DNA from 4 places in the Uliginosibacterium flavum genome. Region 2 is predicted to be linked to each of the others. Evidence: predicted binding sites of a transcription regulator. Region 2 holds the regulator's gene; each other region holds the start of a gene.
The links. Region 2 encodes FNR, which switches genes on or off when oxygen is low (the NO sensors DNR and NnrR bind a similar motif). Its sites were predicted from a motif close to TTGANCTAGNTCAA; they were not measured.

Region 1: the regulator FNR is predicted to act here: its motif matches at 1,601-1,614, upstream of ABXR19_RS04865 (thiamine pyrophosphate-dependent enzyme).
Region 3: the regulator FNR is predicted to act here: its motif matches at 2,373-2,386, upstream of ABXR19_RS03875 (chaperone NapD).
Region 4: the regulator FNR is predicted to act here: its motif matches at 1,687-1,700, upstream of ubiU (ubiquinone anaerobic biosynthesis protein UbiU).

What each region holds. Positions count from the first base shown of each region.
Region 1 covers NZ_JBEWZI010000003.1:335,086-338,690, forward strand. Annotated here, with positions in the region: gene ABXR19_RS04865 (thiamine pyrophosphate-dependent enzyme) at 1-1,543, opposite strand, end outside; gene ABXR19_RS04870 (diphosphate--fructose-6-phosphate 1-phosphotransferase) at 1,814-3,526, opposite strand.
Region 2 covers NZ_JBEWZI010000019.1:33,178-36,782, forward strand. Annotated here, with positions in the region: gene ABXR19_RS15610 (sulfite exporter TauE/SafE family protein) at 1-169, opposite strand, end outside; gene hemN (oxygen-independent coproporphyrinogen III oxidase) at 228-1,604, opposite strand; gene fnr (fumarate/nitrate reduction transcriptional regulator Fnr) at 1,697-2,434, shown strand; gene dapB (4-hydroxy-tetrahydrodipicolinate reductase) at 2,506-3,309, opposite strand; gene ABXR19_RS15630 (outer membrane protein assembly factor BamE) at 3,360-3,605, opposite strand, start outside.
Region 3 covers NZ_JBEWZI010000003.1:119,343-122,947, reverse strand. Annotated here, with positions in the region: gene napA (nitrate reductase catalytic subunit NapA) at 1-1,857, opposite strand, end outside; gene ABXR19_RS03875 (chaperone NapD) at 1,941-2,237, opposite strand; gene ABXR19_RS03870 (trypsin-like peptidase domain-containing protein) at 2,619-3,593, opposite strand; gene ABXR19_RS03865 (hypothetical protein) at 3,593-3,605, opposite strand, start outside.
Region 4 covers NZ_JBEWZI010000010.1:67,300-70,904, forward strand. Annotated here, with positions in the region: gene ubiV (ubiquinone anaerobic biosynthesis protein UbiV) at 1-363, opposite strand, end outside; gene ubiU (ubiquinone anaerobic biosynthesis protein UbiU) at 626-1,630, opposite strand; gene ABXR19_RS10845 (oligogalacturonate lyase family protein) at 1,829-2,983, shown strand; gene ABXR19_RS10850 (porin) at 3,234-3,605, shown strand, end outside.

The DNA of each region.
Region 1 (3,605 bases), on a different contig from region 2:
ACGGGCGGCGTGCCACGATCACGGCCAGTTCGCCACTCGCCAGGGCGGTGGTGATCGCCGCTTCCAGCGAGCCGTCGCCGGCCATCGGATCGACCGTCACGACCTGCTTGAGGCCCATGGCGCGACAGACTTCCTCGAAGTTGATCTTGTGGCTAGCGCCGTGCATCAAGTCACGACCGGTGCCGGCATGTTCCTGCTGGCCGGTCATGGCGGTAGTGCCATTGTCCAGAATCAGCAGCACGTGGCCGGTGGCTGGCGGGTTGTAGACCATCTCGGCCAGTCCGGTGAGGCCGCTGTGCACGAAGGTGGAATCACCGATCACGCTGACGACACGCTTCGCCTCTTCGAACGGCAGCACATGGCGCAGGCCGAGGCCGACGGTGATGCTGGCGCCCATGCACACGCAAGTGTCCATCGCCGAGAAGGGCGGCAAAACCCCCAGCGTGTAACAGCCGATATCGCCGGCAACGATGCAATTCATGTCGCGCAGGGTTTCGAACACCGGACGATGCGAGCAGCCTTCGCACAGCATCGGCGGCTTGCCCGGTGGCGCTTTGGCTTCCTCGGATTCATCGCCTGCAATGATGCGGCGTACACGGTCCACGTTGAGTTCGCCAAAGCGGAAGCGCTCGGACTTGCCCTCGATTTTCAGGCCGGCGGCGAGCAGTTCAGTGACGAGGATCGGATCTCCTTCCTCGATCACCAGACAGCGCTCGACCGAAGCCACGAAATCCCGGATCGCGTTGATCGGCAGTGGGTAGGACAGGCCCAGCTGCAGGATGCTCGCATCCGGCGCGGCATCGCGCGCGTGCATCGCGGTGATGCCCGAGGTGATGATGCCCAGCGCCTTGCCACGCGGCTCGACGAGGGTTTGCGCGCAGCTTTCGGCAAACACGGCGGCACGCGCCAGCTTGTCGCGCAGGCGGCGATGCGCCGGGCGGGCGTGAGCCGGAATCATCACGCGCGCCGGGATGTCGCGCTTGAAGGTCGGCGCCGCGCCGCGTACCAGCGGATGCGGCACGACGATGCTCTTGGAATGGCACACGCGAGTGGTCATGCGCAGGATCACCGGCAGACCGAATTGCTCGGAGATCGCGAAACCCGCCCCGGTGAAGTCATAGGCCTGCTGCGAATCGGCTGGCTCCAGCATGATCACGCCCGCGGCGCGCGCGTAGTTGCGGTTGTCCTGCTCGTTCTGGCTGGAGGCCATGCCGGGATCATCGGCCGAGATCAGCAGCAGACCACCAGTGACGCCGGTGTAGGCCGCCGTGAACAGCACGTCGGCAGCCACATTCACGCCCACGTGCTTCATCGTCACCAGGGCCCGTGCGCCCGCGAAGGCCGCACCGAGGCCGACTTCCAGCGCCACTTTCTCGTTTGGCGCCCACTGCGCTTTGCCGCCTAGCTGGCCGAAGGCTTCGAGGATTTCAGTGGACGGCGTGCCGGGGTAACCGGTGCCGAGCAGAACGCCCGCATTCAGGGCGGCAAGGGCGACGGCTTCGTCACCGGACAGGAGCATGCGCTCGGAGAGAATCTTTGCCATTGCAGCACCATCGTTTGATCGGTGCCGAAGATTCTAGGCATGCGCAGCCGTACGGACTTGCCACAGGTCAAGGCACCGGGTTGGTGCGACGCGGCATTGTGCAAATCGCACGGGGATTGCGGCTGCAGCAAGCCTGCCCGAAGAGCCGCGCAGGACGGCGCTGTGCGAGATGCATGACTGGAGAGGCTTACTGGGTGCGGCTCTTCAGGCAGGGCCCAAAAAAATGGCCCATCCGGACGGGATGGGCCTTTTGCACGCGACGAGAACGGCTTACTCGCCGATCTTGAACAGCAGCGAGTCCGCGCCTTCGTTCAGGGCCACAGTCATCGGCATCTGGCGCGCGGCGGGGCCCCACAACTGGCGCGGGCCGGGTGAGGCGAAGCAGTCGTCGGCAGCCCAGGCGGCGCGGCGCGAGACGAAGAACTGCATGGCCGCTGCCTCGGTGCGCACCAGCGCCTTTTCGATGACGTATTCATCCTGCCCGTGACGGCGCTCGACGTTGAAGAGGCCGGTCAGCGGAATCGCCAGCGGCTCGCCGCCCGATGTCAGGCCGGAGACGCTGGCCATGTAGCCGGTCTTGCCGGCGAGGATCAGGGCGCCGACGGTGAGGCCGAGGTTCCAGGTGTAGGCGGCATCGAACAGGGTCGGGGCGCCGCAGCGGCCTTCGTAGCCGAAGAAATGGTGGTGGGTGCTGAAGGGCACGTCCGGCGCGGTGGCGACCAGGCGGGCGCGCACCATGTCGCTGAGCAGTTGCTCTGTGGGGATCAGCGAGACTTGCAGATTGCCGTGCGAGTCGCGTTCGGCCAGCAGCATGTTGACGATGTAGGCCGGTAGCGAGCCGAACAGCGTTGCATTGGCGGCGGCGAGGTGGCTGGAGACGAAGGCGGGGCGCGCCTCTGCGGGCAATGCCGTGAAGGCCTCGGCGTGGTGCGCGACGACATCATTGAGCTCGGCGAGCAGGGCGTTGATCTCGGGGATAAATTCGATCAGGCCTTCGGGCACCAGCACGACGCCGTGCTTGAGGCCCTTGTTCTTGTAGCGATCAACGACGGCATTGGCGATCTGTTCGACGATGGCGCCGAGCGACATTTTCTTCGCGGCGACTTCTTCGGAAATCAGAGTCACGGCCGGCTTGGTCTGCAGCGCGACTTCGAGCGTGACGTGCGAGGCGGAGCGTCCCATCAACTTGATGAAGTGCCAGTATTTCACCGAGGAGCGCGTGTCCTGCAGGATGTTGCCAGCCAGCTCGGCGTAGATGCGGGTGGCGGTGTCGAAGCCAAAGGAAATCGGCAGCAGACCCGGCACTTGCAGGTCGCCGTCGATGGTCTTGGGCGCGCCCAGCACCTGCACGCCGGAGCCGTCGGCCTTGATGCCAGTGTAGAGGAACTCAGCCAGGAGTGCGGCGTTGGTGTTGGAGTCGTCGCCGCCGATAATGACGATGGCGTCCAGGTTATGGGTGATACAGGTCTGCTTGACCTGCTCGAACTGCTCGGCCGTCTTGATCTTGGTGCGGTCGGTGCCGAGGAAGTCGAAACCGCCAGTATTCAGGATGCTGGCCGCATCGGCATCGGTGATCTCGAAGAGCTTGCCCTGGAGCAGACCCTTGGGGCCGCCCTTGACGCCGAACAGGGTGTTGTCGGCGCCGAGCAGTTTCTTGATGCCGCACAGCACGTTATGCCCGCCCGCGGCCGGGCCGCCGGAGAACAGCGCGGCAACTCGCTTGCCGGAGACACGGGTCGGCGCGAGTCCGTCAGCACGCAACACGACATTGCCCGAAGCCGCGACGGACTGCGGGAAACGCGCGGCCACGGTGGCGCTGTCGCGCGTGCTCAGGACGCGGTCGGTCGCGGCGAAGGCGATGGCTTGCGGGGCGGCGGCACTGCCGAAGGCGGTGCAGGTCGGCAGAGGCAGTTTGCGGACTTCGTTTTCGAAGACGGAGCGATGGTTTTCCATCTGCTCAAGCTGGGCGGCGAGTGTGCTCATGGTGTAGGGGCTCTCTGAATCGGTGGATGTGCAACAGCCGGCATGGCCGGCTGTTTAGAAGCAATTTTAGGTCCTGAAG
Region 2 (3,605 bases):
TATAGCTGCTGATCCGGCCCAGGTTGTAGGCCAGCTGTCGTGACCAGACTGAAGCTGTGCCAGGCTGCGGCCCCGACAAGGCGCTAACGATCCCGCCACACATGCCAATGCAGTGGGCGCCGCCCAGCAGACCAATCAGAAAAACAGCCCAGTATCCGGTTTCAGGCACGAGAAGCTTTCACAAGACGAGGAGCCGCATTCTAAGCCGGGATCAGCAGCTCACAGACTCAGATCACCCGCGAGTATCGACGCTGCTGCTGATCCGTGTGCAAATAGGCATCAAAGACCATCGCAATGATGCGCACAAGCATGCGCCCCGCCTCGGTAACGCTCAGTCCCTGCTCGCTCAACTCAAGCAAGCCAGCCGCTTCCAAACCCTGCAGTGCATCCAGTTCAGAGGCGAAATACTCGGAAAAACGAATAGGGAACCTCGCCTCGACAGCCGTAAAATCCAGCGCAAAATCACACATCAAGGCCTGAATGATGGCGTTTCGCAGGATATCGTCTTCGCTCAAGGTCCAGCCACGCATGAGCGGAAAAGCGCCCTGATCGATGGCCGCGTAATACGCCTCCAGATCACGCTGATTCTGACTGAAAGCGCCACCCGCCTTGCCGATTGAAGATACGCCAAAGGCCAGCAGATCACATTCGGCGTGGGTGGAATAACCCTGAAAATTGCGCTGCAAGCGGCCTTGGCGCTGGGCGACAGCCAACTCGTCATCCGGCCGTGCAAAGTGATCCATGCCGATGAATACATAGCCCGCATCGGCCAGCTTGGCGATGGCCAGAGACAGAATCTGCAACTTTGCATCCGGCGAAGGCAGATCAGCCGCCTCGATGCGTCGCTGCGGCATGAAACGAGTCGGCAAATGGGCGTAGTTATACAGAGCCAGGCGATCCGGCTGCATGGCCAGCACCGTGTCCAGCGTCTTACCGAAGCTCTCGACGCTCTGGTGCGGCAGACCATAAATCAGGTCAACACTGATCGATTTGAAGCCGTATTGACGCGCAGCATCCAGCACCACGCGCGTTTCCTCGACCGACTGGATGCGATTGACCGCCTGTTGCACATTGGGATCAAAATCCTGCACCCCGAGGCTCATGCGGTTAAAGCCCTCGCTTGCGAGCAATGCCACAATTTCCGGCGTGACCTTGCGCGGATCGACCTCGATTGAATACTCGCCATCCGCCTGCAAGATGAAGTGCTCACGAATACTTGCCATCAGGCGCCGGATTTCATCGGGCTGCAGGAAAGTGGGGGTGCCGCCGCCCCAGTGTATCTGCTGCACATTGCGCGGCTCCGGCAACAATGCGGCTTGCATCGCCATCTCACGCGCCAGATAGTCGACGTACTTCGCCGACAAGGAGCGATCCTTGCTTATCACCTTGTTGCAAGCGCAGTAGTAGCAGATCGTGTTGCAGAAGGGGATGTGAAAATACAGTGACAGCCCGCTGGCAGGATCAATTCGCTGCAGGTGTTGCTGCAAGCTTGCCGCATCAAAATTGTCGGAAAACCGATCAGCTGTCGGATAGGACGTGTAGCGCGGGCCTGGCACATCAAAACGCCGAATCAGGTCGGGGTCAAAGCTGATCGTTTGTTTCACGATTCATGTTCTTTTCAAGTGGTTGAAGACAATCGCAGAGATAGTAAGCAAATACGTTGATGTTGATCAATTCGCAAGGTAAACTCTAATCCGTGGACCAAAAAGTTACCATTCCCCTGACTTCAAACAATATGCGCGTTGCCTGTTCTGAGTGCAATCTTCGCGAGCTGTGTCTCGCCGTCGGTCTTGATGATGAAGATCTGTACAAACTCGATGACATGGTCACCAAGCGCAAGCTCAAGCGCGGCCAACAACTTTACCGTGCTGGCGATTCGTTTGATGCCATTTACGCCATTCGAACCGGCTTTTTCAAGACCGATATCCTCACCGAGGAAGGCCTTGAACAAGTAACCGGATTTCAGATGGCAGGTGAAATCCTTGGCATGGATGGCATCAGCACGGATCGTCACGTCTGCAACGCAACCGCGCTGGAAGACAGCGAGGTCTGCCTGATGCCTTACGATCAACTCGAAGAGCTGTCGCGCCACATCAAATCCCTGCAGCAGCAATTCCACAAGTTCATGAGCCGCGAAATCGTGCGTGACCAGAGCCTGATGATCTTGCTCGGTTCGATGCGTGCAGAAGAGCGGATCGCCGCCTTCCTGCTCAACTTATCGCAGCGCATGCGGGTGCGTGGCTATTCCGCCTCCGAATTCCACTTGCGCATGACCCGTGAAGAAATCGGCTCCTACCTCGGTCTGAAGCTGGAAACGGTCAGCCGCGCTTTCTCGAAATTCCACGACGAAGGCCTGATCGGCGTTCAGCAGAAATACATCCGCATTCTGAATGCGGATGGCCTCAAGGCCTTGCTCAACCACACCCCCTCCTGATCGGAACTACCGCGTCCCAAAACAAAAGAGACGCCACGGCGTCTCTTTTGTTTTGGCGATAACAGACCCGCTTACCGCAAACCCAGCACATCCTGCATGTCGTAAAGCCCGCTGGCCTTACCCTGCAGAAAGGCTGCCGCGCGCAAGGCGCCCGTCGCGTAGGGCATGCGGCTGCTGGCTTTGTGCGAGATTTCGACGCGCTCGCCCAAGCCACAGAACATCACCGTGTGATCACCAATCACGTCGCCGCCACGTACTGTCGCAAATCCGATGGTTTCCGGCTTGCGCTCTCCTGTTACGCCTTCACGGCCATAAACAGCGCAATCCCTGAGATCGCGATCCAGCGCCTTGGCAACGACTTCACCCATGCTCAGAGCCGTACCCGAGGGCGCATCCACCTTGAAACGATGGTGCGCTTCGAAAATTTCCACGTCGTAACCCGACGCCAGAATTTTCGCGGCCAGATCCAGAACCTTGAACACCGCATTCACGCCGACCGACATGTTCGACGCAAACATCACGGGAATCTCACGCGCAGCCTCGCCGATCAAAGCCTTCTGCTCCGCCGTAAAACCTGTCGTACCGATAACCAGGGAACGCTTGAGACGCCGCGCCACGCTCAGATGCTCCAGCGTCCCTTCGGGGCGCGTGAAATCAATCAGACAGTCAGACACAACCAATGCGGCCTCCACGTCACTGCCAATCATCACACCACATGCATTACCCATCAACTCGCCCGCATCGCGTCCAATAAACGGGCTGTCGGCACGATCCAGGGCGGCAGAAAAAACAACATCAGGCATTTGCAGGGCGGCTTCAATCAGCATGCGCCCCATACGTCCGGAAGCTCCGGCAATAGCGACTTTGACGGTCATCGAAAATCCTCTGGGAATGAAGCGGAGCGACGCGAGGCCGCTCCGGGTAATCAGGGCTTGGCGGCGGCCGGACCAGTGATGTCGATCACACGTGGCGCAATCGGAACTTCAGCGCGCCCCGCGGCTACATCACCCTCGATACGATCAAGCTTGTCTGCAATAAAGAAAATTGCGACGCTGCGACGCTCCGGCTCGGCATAGCCAGTCGAAAACTGATAAACGTAATCCCAGCGATCTGCATGAAACACATCCACCAGCAGGGGCGAACCCATCACGAAGCGCACCTGCTCCCGGCT
Region 3 (3,605 bases), on a different contig from region 2:
AGCGAGCGGGAATTTGTTGACCGACTTGTTGGCGTAGAGCACGTCGAACATCGACTTGCCCTTGAGTTCCGGCTTCTTGGCGATCAGTTCGGCTGGCCACACTTCTTCGATCTTGAAACGTTTGGAGAACTCCATGAACTGCCACAGATCGGACTTGGCTTCGCCTGGCGCCTTGACCTGCTGACGCCAGAACTGGGTGCGGCGCTCGGCATTGCCAAAGGCGCCTTCCTTCTCGGTCCACATCGCACTGGGCAGGATCAGATCGGCGGCCTGTGCCGAGACGGTCGGATACACATCGGACACCACGACAAAGGCATTCGGATTGCGCCAGCCCGGATAGATCTCGCCATTGACGTTCGGCCCGGCCTGCATGTTGTTGGTGGTGCTGGTCCAGTAGCATTTGATCACGCCATCCTTCAGCGCGCGGCTCTGCGCCACGGCGTGCAGACCCACCTTGTCGGGGATCGTGCCTTCGGGCACCTGCCAGATTTCTTCGGCGTGTTTGCGGTGTTCCGGGTTGGTCACCACCATGTCGGCGGGCAGGCGGTGGGCAAAGGTGCCCACTTCCCGCGCCGTGCCGCAGGCCGACGGTTGGCCGGTCAGCGAGAACGGTCCGCAGCCGGGCGTGGCGATCTTGCCGGTGAGCAGGTGCACGTTGTAGATCATGTTGTTCGCCCAGGTGCCACGGGTATGCTGGTTGAAGCCCATGGTCCAGAACGAGACGATCTTCATCTTTGGATCGGCATACATGTCGCCCAGCTTCTTGAGCTTGTCGACCGGCACGCCGGAGAGTTTGGAAACTTTCTCGGCGGTGTATTCAGAGACGAACTTGGCGAACGCTTCGTAGGTATAGGGTTTGGAGTCACTTGGGTTGTTTTTCGGTTTGCCATCCGCGCCGGGGTAGCCATTGAACTTGGCATCCTTTTCCAGCGCATGGCCGGGACGCAGGCCGAAGCCGATGTCGGTCTCGCCGAGTTTGAAATTCACATGTTTGGCGATGAAATCCTTGTCTACCTTGCCTGCGCTGATGATGTGGTGGCAGATGTAGTTCAGGATTGCCAGATCGGTCTGTGGCGTGAACACGATGCCCAGATCGGCCAGATCGAAACTGCGGTGTTCGAAGGTGGATAGCACCGCCACGCGGCTGTTCTCATGCGAGAGGCGACGATCCGTGATACGGCTCCACAGGATCGGGTGCATCTCGGCCATGTTCGAGCCCCACAGCACGAAGGCGTCGGCCTGCTCGATGTCGTCGTAACAGCCCATCGGCTCGTCCATGCCGAAGGTGCGCATGAAGCCGGTGACCGCGCTGGCCATGCAGTGGCGCGCATTCGGATCGATGTTGTTGGTGCGAAAGCCGGCTTTCATCAGTTTGGATGCGGCGTAGCCTTCGAAGATGGTCCACTGGCCGGACCCGAACATCGCGACCGAGCCCGGGCCTTTCTCCTTCAGCGCCGCTTTCCATTTCTCGGCCATGATGTCGAATGCCTTGTCCCAGCTGATTGGCGTGAACTCGCCATCCTTGGCGTACTGGCCGTTCTTCATGCGCAGCAGCGGTTGGGTCAGGCGATCCGCGCCGTACATGATCTTGGACAGGAAGTAGCCCTTGATGCAATTCAGGCCGCGATTGACCGGCGCATCTGGGTCGCCCTGTGTCGCCACCACGCGCCCATTCTGCACGCCGACCAGTACCGAGCAGCCCGTGCCGCAGAAACGGCAAGGCGCCTTGTCCCAGCGCACCTCACTGGATGACTTGTCGCCAGTGGCCGCCGTAGCCGCTTGCACCAGCGGAGCGCCCATGGCGGTGGCCGTTGCGGCGGCCAGAGCCTGGGTCTTGATGAAATCGCGTCGGCTCATGGAGCCCCCGATCCGGCTCTCAGCCGGATGGCCCCCCGAGGGGGCCAAGCCAATCTTGGAGCGGTCCGGCGATTGTCTTGTGCTCATGCTCGAATCTCCTCACGTTTTGAACGGGAAAATGCGGCGGCCAGCTCGGCCGGCGTCACGTCCTCGTCGGTGTACTCATAAGCCAGGGTGGTGCCCAGAACCTCGGGCGCATTGGAGACCGCCAGAATCGAATCGCTGACGGCATAGCCTTCGCCGTCTTCGATCATGACGACGAGGCGGGTACCGTCCGGCGTCGTGCCATGCAGGCTCACGCCGGGAATCATCGCCAGCTGTGTGGCGACCGATTCCGCTTGTTCAGGGCGGATTCGCGTCAGCAAACTCACTATCTTCATGTCCTTCTCCCAAGCCGGATCAGTCTGCGCAGACTAGTCTTTTGCACCACATTGAGGCGTTGATTCACCCCTATGGGAAGTGCGCCACACTGGTGCAATCAGGGCTATTGAATGTCGCCAGGCACTCAGCTCTCCTTGATTCGTATCAAGAGGCGCGGAAGGCCAGGACTGGCGCGGGTTTGCGGGGGTCAGAGGAAACCCTGATGAGGCATTCTCAAGCGCGCAGGCGTGGCGCGATATTGGTGCCGTGGGCTTTGTGCGATGACATGCTCGAAGAGCCGCCCCCAGCCTGCCTGAGCGCGATGCATGCCTGTAGATTGAGGCGGGGGGGGCGGGTCTACAGGTAGGTGAGGCTGAGTTGCAGGCTAGCCTTGGATCTCGTTATCCGCGCCGTCGCCACCAGAGCGCGCCGGCAAGCCCCGTGAGCAGCGTGCCGGCGGCCAGCGCGGGCAGGCGGTAGTCGACGTGGCCGGACTCCGGCAGCGTCGACAGCAGGCGCACGCTGCCGCCGGATTTTTCCAGCAGCCAGACGATGAAGCGCGCATCGCTGAGCAGCATGCCACCACCACCCTGACCGAAGCCGTAGTTGAGGGCGCGCCCGCTATTCAGCGGCGTGGCAAAAGTGCAGATGCCGGTGAGGACATGGTAGCCATTGATCAGGGTGAAGGCCGGCGCACCTGAGTCGCCTCCGCTGACCATGGATTCACGGGCATTCCCCAGTGTTGGTCCGCCCATCGCGCCGTCGCCATCCGGACCGTCGAAGTCGTAAAGAAAGAAACTGCTGCTGCGGCCGCTGGCGTCGACGCTGGGTCTCAGCGTGTCGAGCATGTTCTCGCCCACGCGTTTGATGTTTGCATCGCCGCCACTGGTGTTGCCGAGATCGCCGGTGCCTGATGCGCCGTAGCCCACCAGCGTCAGCAAGGTCTGGCCGGGCACGGGTGGCAGATCGTTGATTGGATAGAGCGGCACGCCTTCGGGTAGATCGTCGCTCAAGGTGAGCAGCGCCAGGTCGTCATACGGGAAGGCGTAGCCGGGGAAGACTTCGACTTGCGTCACAACAAGCGCCTGCCCCTGATTGCCGCTGATGTTCAGCACGAGGCTGATACCGGCGCCATCGCCGTTCTTGCCGCCGGCCACGTGTGCGGCGGTGAGGATGTGGCGCGGCGCTACCGCGACAGCGCTGTACACGCCATTGCCGACACGCAAGGCAACGACGCCAGCCCAGGCCGACTCAGGGCTGTTGGCGTCGATTCGCGCTTGCGGCGAATCCGGCGCCGTACCGGCCATCATCGCCAGACAGGGCAGGGCCACGGTGGCCCAGGCGATCAGTGCGCATGCGCGGAAAATCGGGCGCATCAGGGCTTGCTC
Region 4 (3,605 bases), on a different contig from region 2:
GGTGGCGGCGTTGTAGATATTCAAGTGCGAGCCGGCGACCCAGCGCGAGCCCTTGAGCAGATTGACCGCGCCCATGTCATTGGCTTCGACGAGGAACTCACCGTTTGCGCAGATCCGGCGCAGCGCCTTCAGCTCGCTTTCGGATTCCAGCAGCGCCTGACAGGACAGCACGACCTCCTTGCCGGCGGACGTAAGCTCGCGCGCCAGTCCCTGCCAGTCATCCAGACGCATCTGCTGGCGCCGGCTGCACACCATCTCGCCGAGGTGAATGGTATCGACGGGCCAGTCGGCGGCTTGCGCGTAGAAGGCCAGTACCGTTTCGCGGGGCCAGAAGTAGAGCAGGGGGCCAAGGGAGAGTTTCATGGGGCGGTGAGGAGTAAGGAGTGAGGAGTGAGGTGTTTGTAGAGCCGCGCGCAGCTTGGTTCTTCGGATTGCCCTGCTCGGAGAAGTCCGTTCTATAAGGCTTTGCGATGAGGGCTTTGAATTTGTCGGGTAAAAATGCCGAAAATGGCTGAGGGCGCGTAGCGAGCGGACGGCAGGCAAGGCGGCGAGCGCAGACAGTGCTTTTGCACGGCGAGCGAGCCAACGCAGCCTGCCGTTCGCGCAGTAGCGCCGTCAGCCATTTTTACTTCCACGGCCGCAGATACGCACCCAGCGTCACATGCTGTCCTTCCGAAACCTTGCCCAGCGCCGCATCCCAGGCCGGTTTCGACGCAAAACGCGCCGGATCGGCGAAAGCCGCGTCGATGGCTGCACGCAGGGTGCGTGTCACTTCCGCCACATAGGCCGGGCTGCGCTGGCGGCCCTCCACCTTGATCGCGGCCACGCCGATGCGCAGCAGGTCGGGCAGGGCGCTGACGATGTTCAGGCTGGTCGGCTCTTCCAGCGCGTAATAGGTTTCGTCATTGACCTCGAAACGCCCCTTGCACAGGGTCGGGTAGCCGGCCGGCTCATCCGGTGCGTACTGGTCGATCAGGATGCCGGACAGGCGCGCTTCGGTGCCTTTGGGCGTTTCCACCCAGCGCACCGCTTTGGCGGGCGAACACACGCCAGCCGTATTCGGCGATTCGCCCGTAGCATAGCTGGAGAGCAGGCAGCGACCTTCGACCATCACGCACAGACTGCCAAAACCGAAGACTTCGATCTCCACGTCGGTATGGCCGATCACGTGTTCTACCTGTGCCAAGGTCAGCACGCGCGGCAGCACGGCGCGCGAGATGCCGAACAGGTCGCGATACAGATTGATCGCCTCGTAATTGGTCGCCGAGCCTTGCACCGAAAGGTGGCGGCGCAAGTCAGGATGGGTCTTGCTGGCGTAATCGAGCAGGCCCGGATCGGCCAGAATCACCGCATTCACACCCAGATCGGCGGCGCTATTCACGGCCTGACGCCAGCGTGCCTCCTCGCCGGGTTGGGCATAGGTGTTGATCGCCATCAGTACCTGACGGCCGCGACTTTGCGCGTAGCGTATGCCCTCGCGGGCAGTGTTTTGGTCGAAATTCAGGCCGGCGAAATTGCGCGCATTGGTCGCATCTTTCAGCCCCAGATAGACCGTATCGGCGCCGTTATCGACGGCCGCTTTCAAGGCAGGCAGGCTGCCGGCGGGGCATACCAGCTCGGGTTTGCGCATGATGACTCTTTGCTGAAAACAGGTGTCCAGCTTAGTCAGGGCGGCGTGCGCGAACCTTGCCTTGGGTCAAGCCGGGATAAGTGGAGCCTATATTCTTGCTGGCGAGGCTAAAGCTTGCCCGACAAATGCCGTAAAATCGCCGACACTCTCCGAAAAGCGCACTCCCGCAGGCTTTCCGGTTTTCAGCAGGGGATAAAAATGGCCAAGGGCGATACCTTCCAGCTCAAGTTTCACGACTACACCGACCCCAGTACCGGCGTGCGCGTCACCCGACTGACGCCCACGGACGTGACTTGTCACCGTAACTACTTCTATCAGAAGTGTTTTACCAATGACGGCAAGAAGCTCATGTTCGGCGGCTGGTTTGACAATAACTGGAACAACTTCCTGCTCGATCTGGACACTCAGGTCGCCACCCAGATCACCGAAGGCGCGGGCAACAACACCTTTGGCTGCTTCCTGTCGCCGGACGACAAGACTTTCTATTACCGCCTGGGCACCAAGGAAATGCGCAAGGTCGATCTGGCCACGCTCAAGGAAGAAACCTATTACACCGTGCCGGATGGCTGGAAAGGCTACGGCACTTGGGGCTCCAACACTGACTGCACCAAGCTTGCCGGCATTGAAGTCATCGAAGACGACCTGCTGCCGCTGACCACCTGGGAGCAGTTCGCGGAACAATTTCACATGAAGCCGCGTTGCCGCCTGATCATTGTCGATATTGAAAAGGGCTCCAGCGAAGTCCTGCTCGACGAAAAGCGCTGGATGGGTCACCCCATCTATCGCCCGGGCGACGACAACACCGTGGCTTTCTGTCACGAAGGTCCGCACGATCTGATCGATTCGCGCATGTGGATGATCAACGAAGACGGTACGAATGCCCGCAAGGTCAAGCAACAGGAAGAGGGCGAATCCTGCACACACGAATTCTGGGTGCCGGACGGCTCCAAGATGATGTACGTGTCTTACAAAAAAGGCAGCTCGGATCGCTGGATCTGTGTGGCCGATCCGGTTACGCTGGAAAACGAAGCCGTGCTGACCATGCCGCCGTGCTCGCATCTGTATAGCAATCACGACGGCTCCCTGGCGGTTGGCGATGGCTGTGATACCCCGGCGGATGTCCAGGATACGGCTGCACATACCCACGAAAATGATCCCTTCCTGTACCTCTTCGATCTGAAGAACAAGACCACCAAGAAGATCTGCGAACATAACTCCTCGTGGAAGGTGTATCGCAATGATCGTCAGGTCACGCACCCACACCCCGGCTTCACGCCGGATGGCAAGCGCGTGTTGTTTTCGTCCGATTTTGAGGGCGAGCCGGCGGTCTATCTGGCCGATCTGCCAACTTGAGCAAGCTGTGTGGTTCCAAGCAAAACGGGCCTGTGGGCCCGTTTTGTTTTTATGCCTCCGGTGCGAGGTGGTCTGTGTTGCATCCTCACAACAGTTTGACTCCCGAATGTGTGGAAAGGCTGCTTTAAGCTTGCCCTGAGCAGCCTCGCTTGCCAGAATCGCATCAACTTCTCGAATCGCGAGAGGTGGGATGGGAGAGTAAGGCAGCAGCTGCCATGCCCCCGATCTTCAACTGTGAGGAGAATTATTCATGCAGAAGAAACTTATTGCTCTGGCTGTTGCTGGTCTGATGTCTGGCGCCGCTTTCGCACAAACTTCCGTCACCGTTGGTGGTAAGTTTGATGCTTGTTATTCGTTCAGCCGCACTCAAGCCAACGACACCGATGGCAACATGATCGGCACCAAGGAATCTGTTGACGGCGGTTGCAACTCGACCAGCCGCATCAGCATCGGCGCCAAGGAAGAAATCGCCAAGGGCTACGACATCCGTGTCGACTTCGATATTCGCTTCGGCAACGTGCATGAAGGCAAAAACGCTGCCACCACTGGCGGCCTGAACAGCAACGATAAGAAGGCCATGGCCTTTACCACGCCGTTCGGCACGCTGCAGTGGGGTGTTGCC